One region of the Methylocella tundrae genome, then DNA from elsewhere that is predicted to be linked to it. Evidence: predicted binding sites of a transcription regulator. Region 1 holds the regulator's gene; each other region holds the start of a gene.
The links. Region 1 encodes LexA, which represses DNA repair genes until DNA is damaged. Its sites were predicted from a motif close to TGTTCNNNNTGTGTTCNG; they were not measured.

Region 1 (4,408 bases):
GCATCGAAACCGCCGCGCCGCCCGCGCCGCCCGGTTTGGCGCTGCGAACCATGATGGCGCTCGATCGCGGGCGCAACGCGCTGGCCCGCCGCATCGACCAGATCGTCGGCGGCGACGCGGGAGCAATCGCCGCCGCCATGGTAACCGGCAAACGCGATCTTTTGTCCGATGCGGCCAAGGACGTCATCCGCGAGGCCGGCATTTTTCACATCATCACGATTTCCGGCGTCCAGATGACGCTGGTCGCCGCTATTTTTTTCGTCGGTTTTCGCCGGCTTCTGGCTTTAAGCCCGACGCTGGCCCTGCGCTATCCGATCAAGAAATGGTCGGCGGCCCTCGCTATGGCCGGCGCGGTTTTTTACGACGTCGCGACGGGGTCCCGGGTCGGGACCGAGCGCGCACTGTTCATGACGTTGATCATGCTCGGCGCGGTGCTTCTCGACCGTCAGGCCTTGACCATGCGGAATCTTGCCTTCGCCGCGCTGATCGTCATTCTGACCGAGCCGGAATCAATCATGGGCGCGAGCTTTCAGCTATCTTTCGCCGCGGTCGCCGCGCTGGTCGCGGTCTATGAGGCGCGTATGGCCGCCGCCGCCGCCGATCGCGAAGATGGGCTGATTCTGCGCGCTCGCGCCGTCGAAGGCGAGCGCCTGCGGCTCTTCTGGCGCGCCTGCAAAAATCTGCTGGCGCGTGGCCCCGGAGGTCTTTTGTTCGCGACCTTTTGCGCCACCGCCGCGACGGCCTCTTTCATGGCCTATAATTTTCACGAGCTCAGCCCCTATGTGCTGATCGGCAATCCGCTGACCCTGACCGTGATCGAGGTTTTCGCAGTGCCCGGGGCGCTTATCGGAACATTGCTCTATCCGCTCGGACTTGACGCATGGGTCTGGCGATATGTCGGGCTTGGCATCGACGGCATCATGTGGGCGGCGGCGGAAATCGGAAGGCTGCCGGGGGCGACCCTCCATCTGCCCGCCTTCGCGCCCTGGTCCATCATCTTCCTGACCCTCGCAATGCTCTGTTCCGTGCTGTGGCGGACCGCCGTTTTTCGCGCGATGGCTTTGCCGCTCGCAGTTATCGGCGTGTGGGGCGCGCTCTGCGGACCCTCGTTCGACATGGCGGTCGCCCCGAACGGCGAAGCCGCAGCGTTTCGCGGGCGGGATGGCCGGCTCGCGGTCATCGCGTCGCGCCCGAGCCTTTTTGCTTCGGAGCAGTGGCTTCGCGCCGACGCCGACGGCCGCCCCGCGCGCGAGGCGGTGAAAAAAGCCGCCTGCGACAAGGTTGGCTGCGTTGGATATCTCGCGGATGGCCGTTCCCTGTCGCTGGTGTTCGACAAAGCTGCGTTCGCCGAAGATTGCGGGCGCGCCGACATCATCGTGACGCCGCTCTTCGCGCCGGCGGGCTGCGCCGCGGGCCTTGTCATCGATCGGGGGGAACTGAAAGAAACCGGCGCCATAACCTTGTCGTTTACCGCGTCCGGCGTCGCAAGGCGCGCGGCTCGAACGCCGGACGAGGACCGCCCCTGGTCTCCTGCGCCCAGGCGAAAATGGGGCCCAAGCTCGCGTTCGTTCGCAGCGTCGCGGCCAACGCGGGCCGCATCTTCCGATCTTGACCCTTCCAGCGTCGCGCGGGACGCTGGCGAGGCGCGGGGCGCCGTCGAGGACGAAGACGGCGACGCCTCGCCGCTTGAGTAGGCGCGCAAGCTGCCAAACATCACGCTTTAATAACGGCGAATGAGGCTGACGAGCTTGCCTTGAATGCGCACGCGGTCCGGTCCGAAAATGCGCGTCTCATAGGCGGGATTTGCGGCTTCGAGCGCGATCGAGGCGCCGCGCCGGCGCAGCCGCTTCAGCGTCGCCTCCTCGTCGTCGATCAGCGCGACGACAATGTCGCCCGTTTCCGCCGTGTCCTGCTTGCGGATCACTACCGTGTCGGCGTCGAATATTCCGGCCTCGATCATTGAGTCGCCGCGCACTTCAAGGGCGTAATGTTCGCCTTGCGGCAGCATCTCCGGCGGCAGGCTGATGGTGTGGCTGCGGTTCTGCAGGGCCGTAATCGGCGTGCCCGCGGCGATTCGCCCCATGACCGGGATGGCGACGGTCCCCCGAGGGCCGTCTTCTTCTTCCCGGCTCGGGCTCGCAGGCAAGGAGCGCACCCGCCCAAGATTGCCTTCGATGACGCTCGGCTCGAATTTCTTGTTCCGGTTGAGCTCCGGCGGCGTCGAAGAATCGGGCATGCGCAATACCTCCAGCGCCCGCGCCCGGTTGGGCAGGCGCCGGATGAAGCCACGCTCCTCAAGCGCGATGATCAGACGATGAATTCCCGACTTCGACCGCAGGTCGAGCGCGTCCTTCATCTCGTCGAAAGAGGGGGGCACGCCCGTCTCCTTGAGCCGCTCATGGATGAAGCGCAACAGCTCGCTTTGCTTTTTCGTCAACATCGGCTCTGACTTTCTCGTAAACGATCTGCACGTCCCGCCGCGGCGGCGCGGGCGCGCTTTAGCTGGCGCTTCCGCGGCAAGCTCCGACTCTGTGTTCAAAGGTTAAGCGTGGCCGCTGCCGCAAGGCCAGGGATAAAACAGGGCGCAGGGCGATAGCGAAGCGCAAAACCGATGGATCGCGGATCATGGGCGGCCAGTAAACTCGCACAAAGAGTGAACAGACCATATCTGTTCGCGCTGCGTTCCGCAAGGCGCCTGATGCGAGACCCCGGCGCTTTTTTGCGCGCTGGGCACGACGGATCGTTCACGGAACTTTCAGCTTTGCCATACGTTGATGTAAACGGCCGGCGCACGGCGTCTCTTCTTCGCCGAGTGGTTCCGGCCTCTTACGAGAGGAGACCACGCATGGATCGACCGCTGCAGATCGTATTCCGCGACATACAGCACTCCGAGGCCCTCGCGAAGCTCATCGAGGAGAGAGTGCAACGGCTCGAACATATTTACGCGCACATCATCGGGTGCCGCGTGGTCGCGGGCGCGTCTCATCGCGGACCGAGGAATACGGTGGCGCCGCTCGCCCTCTGCGTCGAAGTCGAGGTGCCCGGCCGGCCGTTGATCGTCGCAAAGTCGGAAGCGAAGCGGAAAGGCCAGCAGAACACACTCGTCCATCGCGTTTTCGACGCTGTTCAGCGCCAGCTTGAGCAGCTTGCCGAGATCATCAAGGGAAATGTGAAGCGGCACGAGAACGGTATCGAGTCGGGCGTCGTGGTGCGTCTGTTTCCCGAGCAGGACCATGGCTTCGTGGAGGTGAAAGGCGGCCCGGATCTTTACTTCTCCCGCAGCTGCGTGATGCGGGGAAGCTTCGACAATCTGAAGATCGGCGCCATGGTGCATTTCACGCGCGCCGCTGCGGAAGGGGTGATGGGCCCCCAGGCCAGCGCCGTCTATGTGTTGGAGCAGCGCGAGACGGGACGCGACAAAGCGGCGCGACCGGCAGGCGCGCTTGAGCCGATCGTGACCGGCGCCTGACCATTTGCGTGCAGGATGCGGATTCGAGCGGGGCCGCGCATGTCGCGGCCCCGGTTTTTTTAGTGAGCGTCGCCGCGAAACGGCGTGGCGGTCTCGCCTGCGCTCAGGCGATCGCCTTTTCGTAGAGTTGCTCGACATATTCCCAGTTGATGAGATTATCGACGAACGCCTTGAGGTAATCCGGCCGGCGATTGCGATAATCGATGTAGTAGGAATGTTCCCACACATCGACGCCAAGGATCGGAGCGGCGCCATGAATCAGCGGATTTTCGCCGTTCGGCGTCTTGCTCACGATGATCTTGCCGTCCTTAACGGAGAGCCAGGCCCAGCCCGAGCCGAACTGCGTGAGGCCGGCCTGGATGAAGTCTTCCTTTGCTTTCGCGACCGACCCGAGGCTGTCGATAATGGCTTTTTCGATCTTGCCGGGAATAGCGCCGCCGCCATTTGGCTTCAACCAGTTCCAGAAATGAAGATGGTTGTAGTGTTGCGCCGCATTGTTGAACAAAGGAGCGTTCTTGCCGAATGAGTCCTTGACGACGTCTTCCAGCGACTTGCCATCGAGGCCGCTGTCCTTGATGAAATTATTGGCGTTGGTCACGTAGGCCGCGTGATGCTTGTCGTGGTGATATTCCAGCGTCTCTTTGGACATATAGGGCTGGAGCGCCTCATAGGCGTAGGGAAGCTCAGGCAGGGTGAACGACATCTTGGATCTCCTGATGAGAAAATGCAGCCCGGAAGGGCAGCCTCCCGCGGCCGCATGGTGTTAAGTAGACGGCGCGAAGCTGCGCAGCAACCTTCTAGCGGCGCATTGGACGAGGTTCCGGCGCGTTCGTTCAATGCATTCGGCTCGTGGTTCGTTCGCGCGCCTTCGAGAATGGGAAAGCCGGCCGCCGTCGTCCGTCAGGCAATTTTTTCCAAGCTTTGCGCGCGGATGTTTTG
Region 2 (4,408 bases), on a different replicon from region 1:
ATCCGGCTGTTCGTTTGAGGTGGACGTGCTTGGGCAGATCGGCGCTTGCCAGCGCCTGTCCGACGCTGTCGTTGCTGATGTCGGCGACCTGGCTCAGGCCCTCGAGCAAGCCGAGCGCCTGAAGGACAGCGGCGTAGATGCCGATGCTGACATTGGTGTCGCCGGCTTCGATCTTTTGCAGGGTCGAGCGGGACGTAAAGGCGCGCTCCGCCACCACCGCCATCGGCAGCCGCCGCCGACGCCGGGCGTCGTGGATGTCCGCGCCGAGCTTGCGTAGGGTGCGGCGCACGGCGGCAGGAGGGTGGTGTGGAGTGGGCATTTGATATCTTCGCGCTACGGATCGACGAAATATGTAGCACGAAGCTTACAAGAACTCCAGCCCTCGGGGCGGCGGTGTCGAGAGGCCGACCTCCAGAGGGAGGGGGCCTATATGGTGGCCGTGACGGTATAGCTCTTGGCGCACCGATTGCCGCCCGCGTATTGCCGCGAGGCTACGGGGAACGTGCGATGAACCGCGGTTTCCATCGGGTTGGAAACTCTCCGAGAATGTCGTCGGAGCGCGCGAGTTCGAAGCCGGCGGGATCGAGCCACCGAATGTTGGTGCAAGGCATGCCCCCGACCCAATGGCACCCACTTCGTAAGCGTGGTATGGATCGGTGAGGGTACTTTTCGAGACGGAGTCGGGCGCGCCGCCGGACGCCGCAGGGTGCAAAAATCGTCCGACTGGTCCCGATAGTTGGCGAAACCTCAAAATAAATTCTACGGCGATTTTCCCTTTAAAATCAAAAGCGTAACTTTTTGACGGCCTCATTGCCGGAGTTCGCGCGTCGTCAGATTAAATTTACGAGTGATTTCAATTGGTTATAGGCTGTTTAAACAATCGAGTGGGGTTCGTACCAGCGGCGGGCCTGCGCGATCTCCGCCGGCCATCCGTCCTCGCCGGCGCCAAGCCGCAGCAGGGTCTCCGTGAAACTCATCCAGTCGGCGCCGGCGCGCGGCGGCGCCGGCATGGCGGAAAGCGCGGAAAATGGATCCGGCCGATCCGCCATCAAGTCGAGCGCACGCTGCGCCGAAGTCGGCCCGACGCCCGGCAGCAGCTGCATGAGGCGAAAGCCGGCGACCCGGTCGCGCGGGTTTTGCGCGAAGCGCAGCATCGCCAGCATGTCCTTGACATGGGCGCTGTCGAGGAATTTAAGCCCGCCGAATTTGACGAAAGGAATGTTGCGGCGGGTCAGTTCGACCTCGAGCGGGCCGCTGTGATGGGAGGCGCGGAACAGGACAGCCTGCTGCTTCAGCGCCGCGCCGCCCTCGCGGTTCTCCAGAATTCTTTCGACCACGTAGCGCGCCTGGTCGGCCTCGTCGCGGACGCTGACGAGGCGGGGGCGATCGCCCGACTGACGCTCGGTCCAGAGGTTCTTGGTGAAGCGTTCGGAAGCAAGATCGATGACGCCATTGGCGGCGGCGAGGATCGGCTGGGTCGAGCGATAATTGCGATCGAGCGTGATGATTTCGGCCGGCGGGCTGAACGTAGTCGGAAAATCGAGAATGTTGCGCACGGACGCCGCGCGGAAAGAATAGATCGATTGCGCGTCGTCGCCGACGACCGTGAGGCCCTCGCCGCCGGGTTTCAGCGCCTTCAGGATCGAGGACTGCAGGCGGTTGGTGTCCTGATATTCATCGACCAGCACATGATCGAACCGGCCGCCGATATCGCCGGCGAGCAGCGGATCGCTGACGGTCTGCGCCCAGTAGAGCAGGAGATCGTCGTAGTCGAGAACGTTCTGCGTCTGCTTGGCCTCGACATAGGCCGCGAACAGCTCGCGCAATTGCACGCTCCATCCGGCGCACCACGGATAGAAATCGCGCAGCACGTCGTCGAGCGGCAATTCCGCGTTGACGGCGCGGGAGTAGATCGCGAGACAGGTCCCTTTGGTCGGAAACCGGCTCTCCATCTTTGAGAAGCCAAGTTCGTGCCGGACGAGGTTCAATAGGTCGGCGCTGTCTTCGCGATCGTGGATCGTGAAACCCGGGTCGAGCCCGATCTGTTCGGCGTAATCGCGCAGCAGCCTTGCGCCGATCCCATGAAACGTCCCCGCCCAGGCGAGCGCGTCAGTGACGGCGCCGGCCCCGCCGCCCAGCGCCGCGCCGCAGATGCGCTCGACGCGCCGGCTCATTTCGGCCGCCGCCCGGCGCGAAAAGGTCATCAAGAGGATGCGCCGCGGATCGGCGCCGTTGACGATCAGATGGGCGACGCGATGCGCCAGCGTGTTCGTCTTGCCGGAACCGGCCCCCGCGATGATCAGCAGCGGACCGCCGATGGCGCCATCGGCGCGGCCAATCCCATGCTCGACGGCGCGGCGCTGTTCGCTATTCAATTTCTCCAGATGCGCCGCGCTCACCAATGCCCCGCTATCTTGCTGTTATTTTGACGCGATCAGGCGGCGATCCTTGATTTTCGCCATTCGATCTTCCGGGTCCGCGGCAATGAAGATTGATGCGGCCGATTGACTCGCATGGCTCGTTAAGAACGTATAGGGAACATATCACCGCGAAAACCCATTGGGAAGACCGCCGGAGGCCTTTTGTCCTGTGAATGAAACCGCCGCCAATCCAGTCGTCGCCGAGCTTCGCGAGCGCATTCAGCGCCTCGAAGGCGGACCGGCGCGCCGTCGCGCGGTGCTGCCCTTCGGGATCAAGGAGATCGACGGGCGTCTGCCGGGCGGCGGGCTGGCGCTCGGCGCGCTGCATGAGGTCGCGGGCGGCGGCAATGGCGCGATCGACGGCGCCGCGGCGGCGCTGTTCTCAGCCGGGATCGTGGCCCGGATACGCGGAAAAATCCTGTGGTGCGTCACGCGCCAGGATTTGTTCGCCCCGGCGCTCGCGCAAGCGGGGCTGGCGCCGGGTCGCGTGATCTATGTCGAGGCCGGCGACGAGAAGTCGGTTCTCGCTTGCTTCGAGGAGGGCCTGCGTCACGGCGGGCTTGGCGGCGTCGTCGCCGATGTCGCGCGCCTCTCGATGACCGCCTCGCGCCGGCTGGAGCTCGCGGCCGAGGCCTCCGGCGCCATCGGCATCGCCATCCGGCGCTGGCGGCGACACGCCGAGGCCGCCGATTTCGGGCAACCGACAGCCTCCGTCACGCGCTGGCGCGTCAGCGGGCTTCCTTCAACCGCTTTGCCGGTCCCGGGCGTCGGACGCGCAAGGTGGCGGCTCGAATTGATCCGCTGTCGCGCCGGCGAGAGCGCCGATTTTGAAGTGGAGGCCTGCGATGGCAAGGGTCGTCTCCATATTCCTGCCGACCTGGCCCACGGATCGGATCAGAAGACTATTGGGCGCCGCCGCGCCGCCGGCTGAGCCGCCGCTCGTGCTCATCGGCAGGGAAGGGCGACGGCGCGTGGTTCTGGCCGCGGACAGAGCCGCTGGAGCCGCGGGCCTCTATATCGGCATGCCCGTGACCAAGGCGCAGGCGCTGGCGCGAGGCCTCATCGTCAAGGACGCCGATCCCGCCGCCGACGCCGAAGCGCTCGAGCGCCTCGCCCTTTGGGCGCTCAAACGCTATGCGCCGATCGCCGCCGCCGACCCGCCGGACGGCATCGTCATCGACGTTTTCGGCGCGGCGCATCTCTTTGGCGGCGAAGACGCCATGGCGAGGGATATGGTCGCGCGGATCGAAGCTTCTGGCGTCGCCGCCCGCGCCGCGCTCGCCGACAGCTGGGGCGCCGCTCATGCGCTGGCGCGTTTTTCCGCGCGTCCAATCCTCGTCGTCGCGCCGGGCGAGAGCGCCAGGGCGATCCTCGATCTGCCGATCGCCGCCCTCCGCCTGCCGAAGCATATCGTGGACGGCCTTCGCGTCCTCGGTTTTGAGGCAATTGGGGAATTGGCGGCAAAACCCCGGGCCCCGCTCGCCCTGCGCTTTGGTCCCGAACTCGGCCGCCGCCTTGATCAGGCCTTGGGACGGCTCAGCGAGCCGATCGATCCAGCGCGGCCGCCGGAGCTTATCGAGGAACATTCGTGCCACTGGTCTTCCAGCCTGGCGAAGCGTTTCAGTTCGATTGGAGCGAGGACTGGGCCATTGTCGCCGGCGAGCGAACCAAGCTGCAGGTTGCCCATACCAAACTGTCGCACAGCCGGGCGTTTATCGTACGGGCCTATTTGCTTCAGACCCACGAGATGCTGTTCGACGCGCTGGCCCAGGCATTCCGGGTGCTGGGCGGCGTTCCCCAGCGCGGGATATTCGATAATATGAAGACCGCGGTCGATCGCATCGGGTCGGGCAAGGCCCGGCAGGTCAATGCCCGGTTCGCCGCCATGGCCAGCCATTATCTGTTCGAGACGGATTTTTGCAATCCGGCCTCTGGCTGGGAGAAGGGGCAAGTCGAGAAGAACGTGCAGGATGCAAGGCGCCGGCTAT
Region 3 (4,408 bases), 1.2 Mb from region 1:
CCGAAATTTGCAGCGCCGCGCGAATTACGCGACGCACGTTTTACAGATGGCGCAAACGCTACGGCGGGCTGACGCTGCCGGCGGTCCATGAAATGAAAGAGCTCCAGCTCGAAAATATGCGGTTACGAAATCTCGTCAGCAATCTCTCCGCCCGGCTCGATGGACTGTCAAAGACGCCAGCCTCCGGCGCCCCGAGGAGCGCCGGACAGTCTGAGCAAGGGGCAAGGCTCAACGGTCCCGCCGCAGCTCGCTCGGAACAAATGCGCGGAGCGTCGCTCGGCCGTTTCGCATTCGTGCGCGGCCAGCGGTGAGGGCCGGACATAGTTGCGAGAGCGACTTATGAGGGCAGGGTGGACCGACACGCCAAGAGCGATATCGCTCATCGCCTGGCGATATCGACGGGTTGCTGGCCGCTTCAACAAAAATGGAGGCCGACCTCGAAGACTGAACCGCAACGGCAAGCCAAAGACTTGTGGTGTTCGCCAGCTAGCGGCATCGCAACCTTAGCCGAACAATCGCGGCGGGATCTCGAAGCTCTCCTGGACGAAGCGGACCGGCCGCAAGCGTCGTCTCAGTGAAAATGTGGGAAGCGGCCCAACTCTCCGCCGTCGCAATCGCGATGAACTCCCGGGGCTTGTTCAGCTCGGCCACAGGTTTCGGCCCAACATCCACCGCAGCAATAGGGCGCGGCGCATGAACGTGGCCCTCTTACGCCCAACCCGACTTCGCGGGATCGGCGTCAGCCAGCCGGATCAAGGCGTCATTGACGTTTCCATTCGCCGGCTTCAAGAGGATGCTGCAAAGCTCGCTCCTCAAGCTGCAGACGCCCCAAGCTGAACTTGTTCGCATGGGTTGGTCGCCAGAACGCCGTCGCCAATAATCGGCGGAAATCCTCGACAATGGCAAATAGGCCGCAAACGGCTGCAGCGCGCCATCGCTTCGCGCCGCAGTCCCGTTTTCGCTCGCTTCAGCGTTATCTTCTCGCTTCGCTTCGCGGCCGGGCGCCGATAGCCTGACGCAGGGCCTCACGCAGTTCTTCACATTGAGGCGGCGGATTTCCGACGCCTTGATGCGCGGCGGCGCAATTGCGCCAGTTCCGATACGCCTCGTCATAGGACATCGAAGGCTTGGTATAAGAGAAAGTCTCGCTCGGACGGCTCGAATCGATTGACGGCGCGCCACCCGAAGCGCGCGCGTCGTTCCCGATCGCGCCGGTCACATCGTTTTGCGACGCGGCGTCAGACGAAATGTTGCCTGCAACCGCAGGTAAGGCGAAGCCGACAAAGGCGCACAGGACCGAAGCTCTAAATTTATTCATCTCTTTATCTCTTCTTCACGTTTTATTGGCTCAAGTTCAACAGACAGCCTACGATCAAAACCTTGGCCCAAGCATTCGCGTAGACTCAAAGGTCCCAAAAATCATCAGGCGCGCGCAGACAAGCCGCTGATGCGGACCTTGCTCCGAGCGACTTCACTCAATTGGCGCGAATCCAAGTAACCGGCCGCGCAACTTTTCTCGAATTTGATTAAAATTCATTTATGCAATCATCCAGTTTCCGAAAAAATCGTTTAGATGCGCCCACAGTCCGGCGGTCAAAGCACAAAATGGCGCTGACCCCGGCCGGACTTAGATCGCGTTTTGCGCCCCCCGGAATAAAACAATTTACCTTCTCAACTATTCCACGCAATACGACGTCTAAAACGGATATTTCTCATCTCTGAGAATAAGAAACACAACCACAACTTGCACTCGCGATTTGCTGGTGGATTACCAGCACAAGTCTCGCTTTCTATCAGCCAAACATTCCACTGCCTTAATGCTCAATACATACTCGAAACATATTCGAATTCGCGTCAAATTCAAGTCAAGTCCGACGTGATTCCCCATTATGCTTAAATTTTATGGCTGATAATCATTCTCTTTTATCATTAAACATTTCATCAAATCGCTGCAGCAAGTAAAGCCGCCACACCCGCCATTGGTCCGTTGCCGGAACTTATCCACAGGAACCATTGACTCGCGCGGCAATGTTCTTATTATGTTCTACACAAGTTCTTTTTCCGTTGCAAGGCGCCAGTTTGATGACACCAGCCGGGACCTTAGTGACAACGCACCGCATCCGAGGCGCCCTCGCCAAGCCGAGGGCCTCGCAAAGCCTCGACACCGCCGCTGAGGCGATGCCGGTCCATCCGGCGCGGCGGGGCCGCGGCTCTTTGACCAATGCCAGCGGACGATTTGAGAGCGAGGTCCGGGTCGCGGAAAATGACGGTTGGGACCTGCCTGAAGACGTCAATCCGTTAAGAACGGTAGTGACGCCCGAGCGCGCAAAGACGATCATTACACGTAATGAGTCGCCTGATATTTCGTTCGACCGTTCAATTAATCCCTATCGCGGCTGCGAACACGGCTGTGTCTATTGTTTCGCGCGGCCGACCCACGCCTATCTCGGACTTTCGCCGGGGCTGGATTTCGAGACAAGGCTGGTTTCAAAAGTTAACGCGGCGGCGCTTCTGGAACGCGAGTTGTCTGCTCCGGGATATCAGCCAAAAACGATCGCCATCGGGTCCAACACGGACCCCTATCAGCCGATCGAGCGCACCGAGAAAATCATGCGCGACGTGCTTGGCGTCCTGTCCAGGGCGAATCATCCTGTTGGCATCGTAACCAAATCCGCCCTGGTGCTGCGAGACCTTGATCTCCTCGTCCCGATGGCGGCGAAGGGTCTCGTCAAAGTCGCGCTATCCATTACGACTCTCGATCCGGGTCTCGCCCGCAAGATGGAGCCGCGCGCCAGTTCGCCCGAACGCCGGCTCGACGCCATGAGACGATTGTCGGAGGCCGGCGTCCCAACTGTGGTTATGGTCGCGCCGATCATCCCGGCCATCAACGACGCCGAGATTGAAGCAATTCTTACGAGGGCGCATGCGATGGGCGCGCGCGAGGCCGGTTATGTGATGCTTCGCTTGCCGCTTGAGGTGCGCGATCTCTTCGCTGAATGGCTGATGGCGCATTATCCTGACAAGCTGAGGCATGTGCTGTCTCTCGTGCGTTCGGTTCGGGGCGGCAAATTATACGATGCGACATTCGGCAAACGCATGAGCGGCGCCGGCCCCTACGCCTGGATGGTCGGGCGCCGCTTCGAGGCCGCGGCGGCAAGGCTCGGCCTCGCAAAAAGCCGCATGCCGCTGCGCAGCGATCTGTTCTTGCGGCCGGCAAGACAGGGAGAGCAACTGCAATTACTGTAATTGACCACGACGCAGCGAAAGGCAGAATCGGCAAAGGCCCCGCTGGAACGCGTCCTGCTTGGCCGGGCAAGCCTTTTCATGCCGGCGCCGATCGCTTAAATCTGCGGTCATGACTCCCACTGAGAAGAAGTTCCACGCCGCTTCCTCTTCGACGCGCGCCGACCTCCCGGCTTCGGCCGAGCCCGTTGATTTTCCGGAAGCTGAAGACGCGTCGATCATGGGGGATTTTCCCGATCTTGATCTCGCCGACGCAGATGCGGCGCCCGCCTCTGTGCGGCAAGGCGCTTCAGTGATCCGCAGTTTTTGGCGCCATGCGCCGCTCGGCCCTGGCGTCTATCGCATGATCGCCGCCGATGGCGAAGTTCTCTATGTCGGCAAAGCAAAAAGCGTGCGCAGGCGCATCGCAAGCTATGTGCGGCCCTTCGGCCACAACAACCGCATCGCCAGAATGATCGCGCTGACCGCGTCGATGGTGTTCGTCTCGACCGAAACCGAGACTGAAGCGCTGCTGCTCGAAACCAATTATATCAAACAGATGAAGCCGCGCTTCAACGTCCTGATGCGCGACGACAAATCATTCCCCTACATTCTTCTGACCGGCGATCATCCGGCGCCGCAGATTACGAAGCATCGCGGCGCGCGCCTTCAGAAAGGCGACTATTTCGGGCCGTTCGCCAGCGTATGGGCGGTGAACCGCACGATGAACGCGCTCGAGCGCGCCTTTTTGCTACGCTCCTGCTCCGACAGCTTCTACGAAAATCGCACGCGCCCTTGCCTTCTGTATCAAATCAAGCGCTGCTCCGCCCCTTGCACCGGCGAAATCAGCCATCAGGACTATTGCGCCCTCGTCTCGGAGGCGCGCGATTTTCTCTCCGGCAAAAGTCGCGCCGTGCGTGATCTGCTCGCCAAGGAAATGGCGGACGCTTCGGACGTGATGGAATTCGAGCGCGCCGCGCGCTTGCGCGATCGCATCGCCGCCCTCTCTACAATTCAGGGCGCCCAGGGCGTCAACCCCAAGACCGTAGAGGAGGCGGACGTCTTCGCTATTGTCGAGCAGGCTGGGCAATTCTGCATCGAGGCCTTTTTTTTCCGCACCTTTCAGAATTGGGGCAATCGCGCCTATTTCCCACGCGCAGACAAGAGCCTGACGTCCGCGGAAGTG

Region 2: the regulator LexA is predicted to act here: its motif matches at 2,524-2,541, upstream of SIN04_RS00830 (ImuA family protein).
Region 3: the regulator LexA is predicted to act here: its motif matches at 2,030-2,047, upstream of SIN04_RS11510 (PA0069 family radical SAM protein).

Annotation. Positions count from the first base shown of each region.
Region 1 is NZ_CP139089.1:3,152,499-3,156,906, forward strand. It holds gene SIN04_RS16815 (ComEC/Rec2 family competence protein) at 1-1,694, shown strand, start outside; gene lexA (transcriptional repressor LexA) at 1,721-2,440, opposite strand; gene SIN04_RS16825 (HPF/RaiA family ribosome-associated protein) at 2,846-3,469, shown strand; gene SIN04_RS16830 (superoxide dismutase) at 3,573-4,172, opposite strand.
Region 2 is NZ_CP139087.1:159,981-164,388, reverse strand. It holds gene SIN04_RS00840 (helix-turn-helix domain-containing protein) at 1-319, opposite strand, end outside; partial or broken gene SIN04_RS00835 (ATP-dependent helicase) at 885-2,402, opposite strand; gene SIN04_RS00830 (ImuA family protein) at 2,590-3,351, shown strand; partial or broken gene SIN04_RS00825 (Y-family DNA polymerase) at 3,266-4,000, shown strand; partial or broken gene istA (IS21 family transposase) at 3,997-4,408, shown strand, end outside.
Region 3 is NZ_CP139089.1:1,981,656-1,986,063, forward strand. It holds gene SIN04_RS11505 (transposase) at 1-311, shown strand, start outside; gene SIN04_RS11510 (PA0069 family radical SAM protein) at 2,083-3,246, shown strand; gene uvrC (excinuclease ABC subunit UvrC) at 3,356-4,408, shown strand, end outside.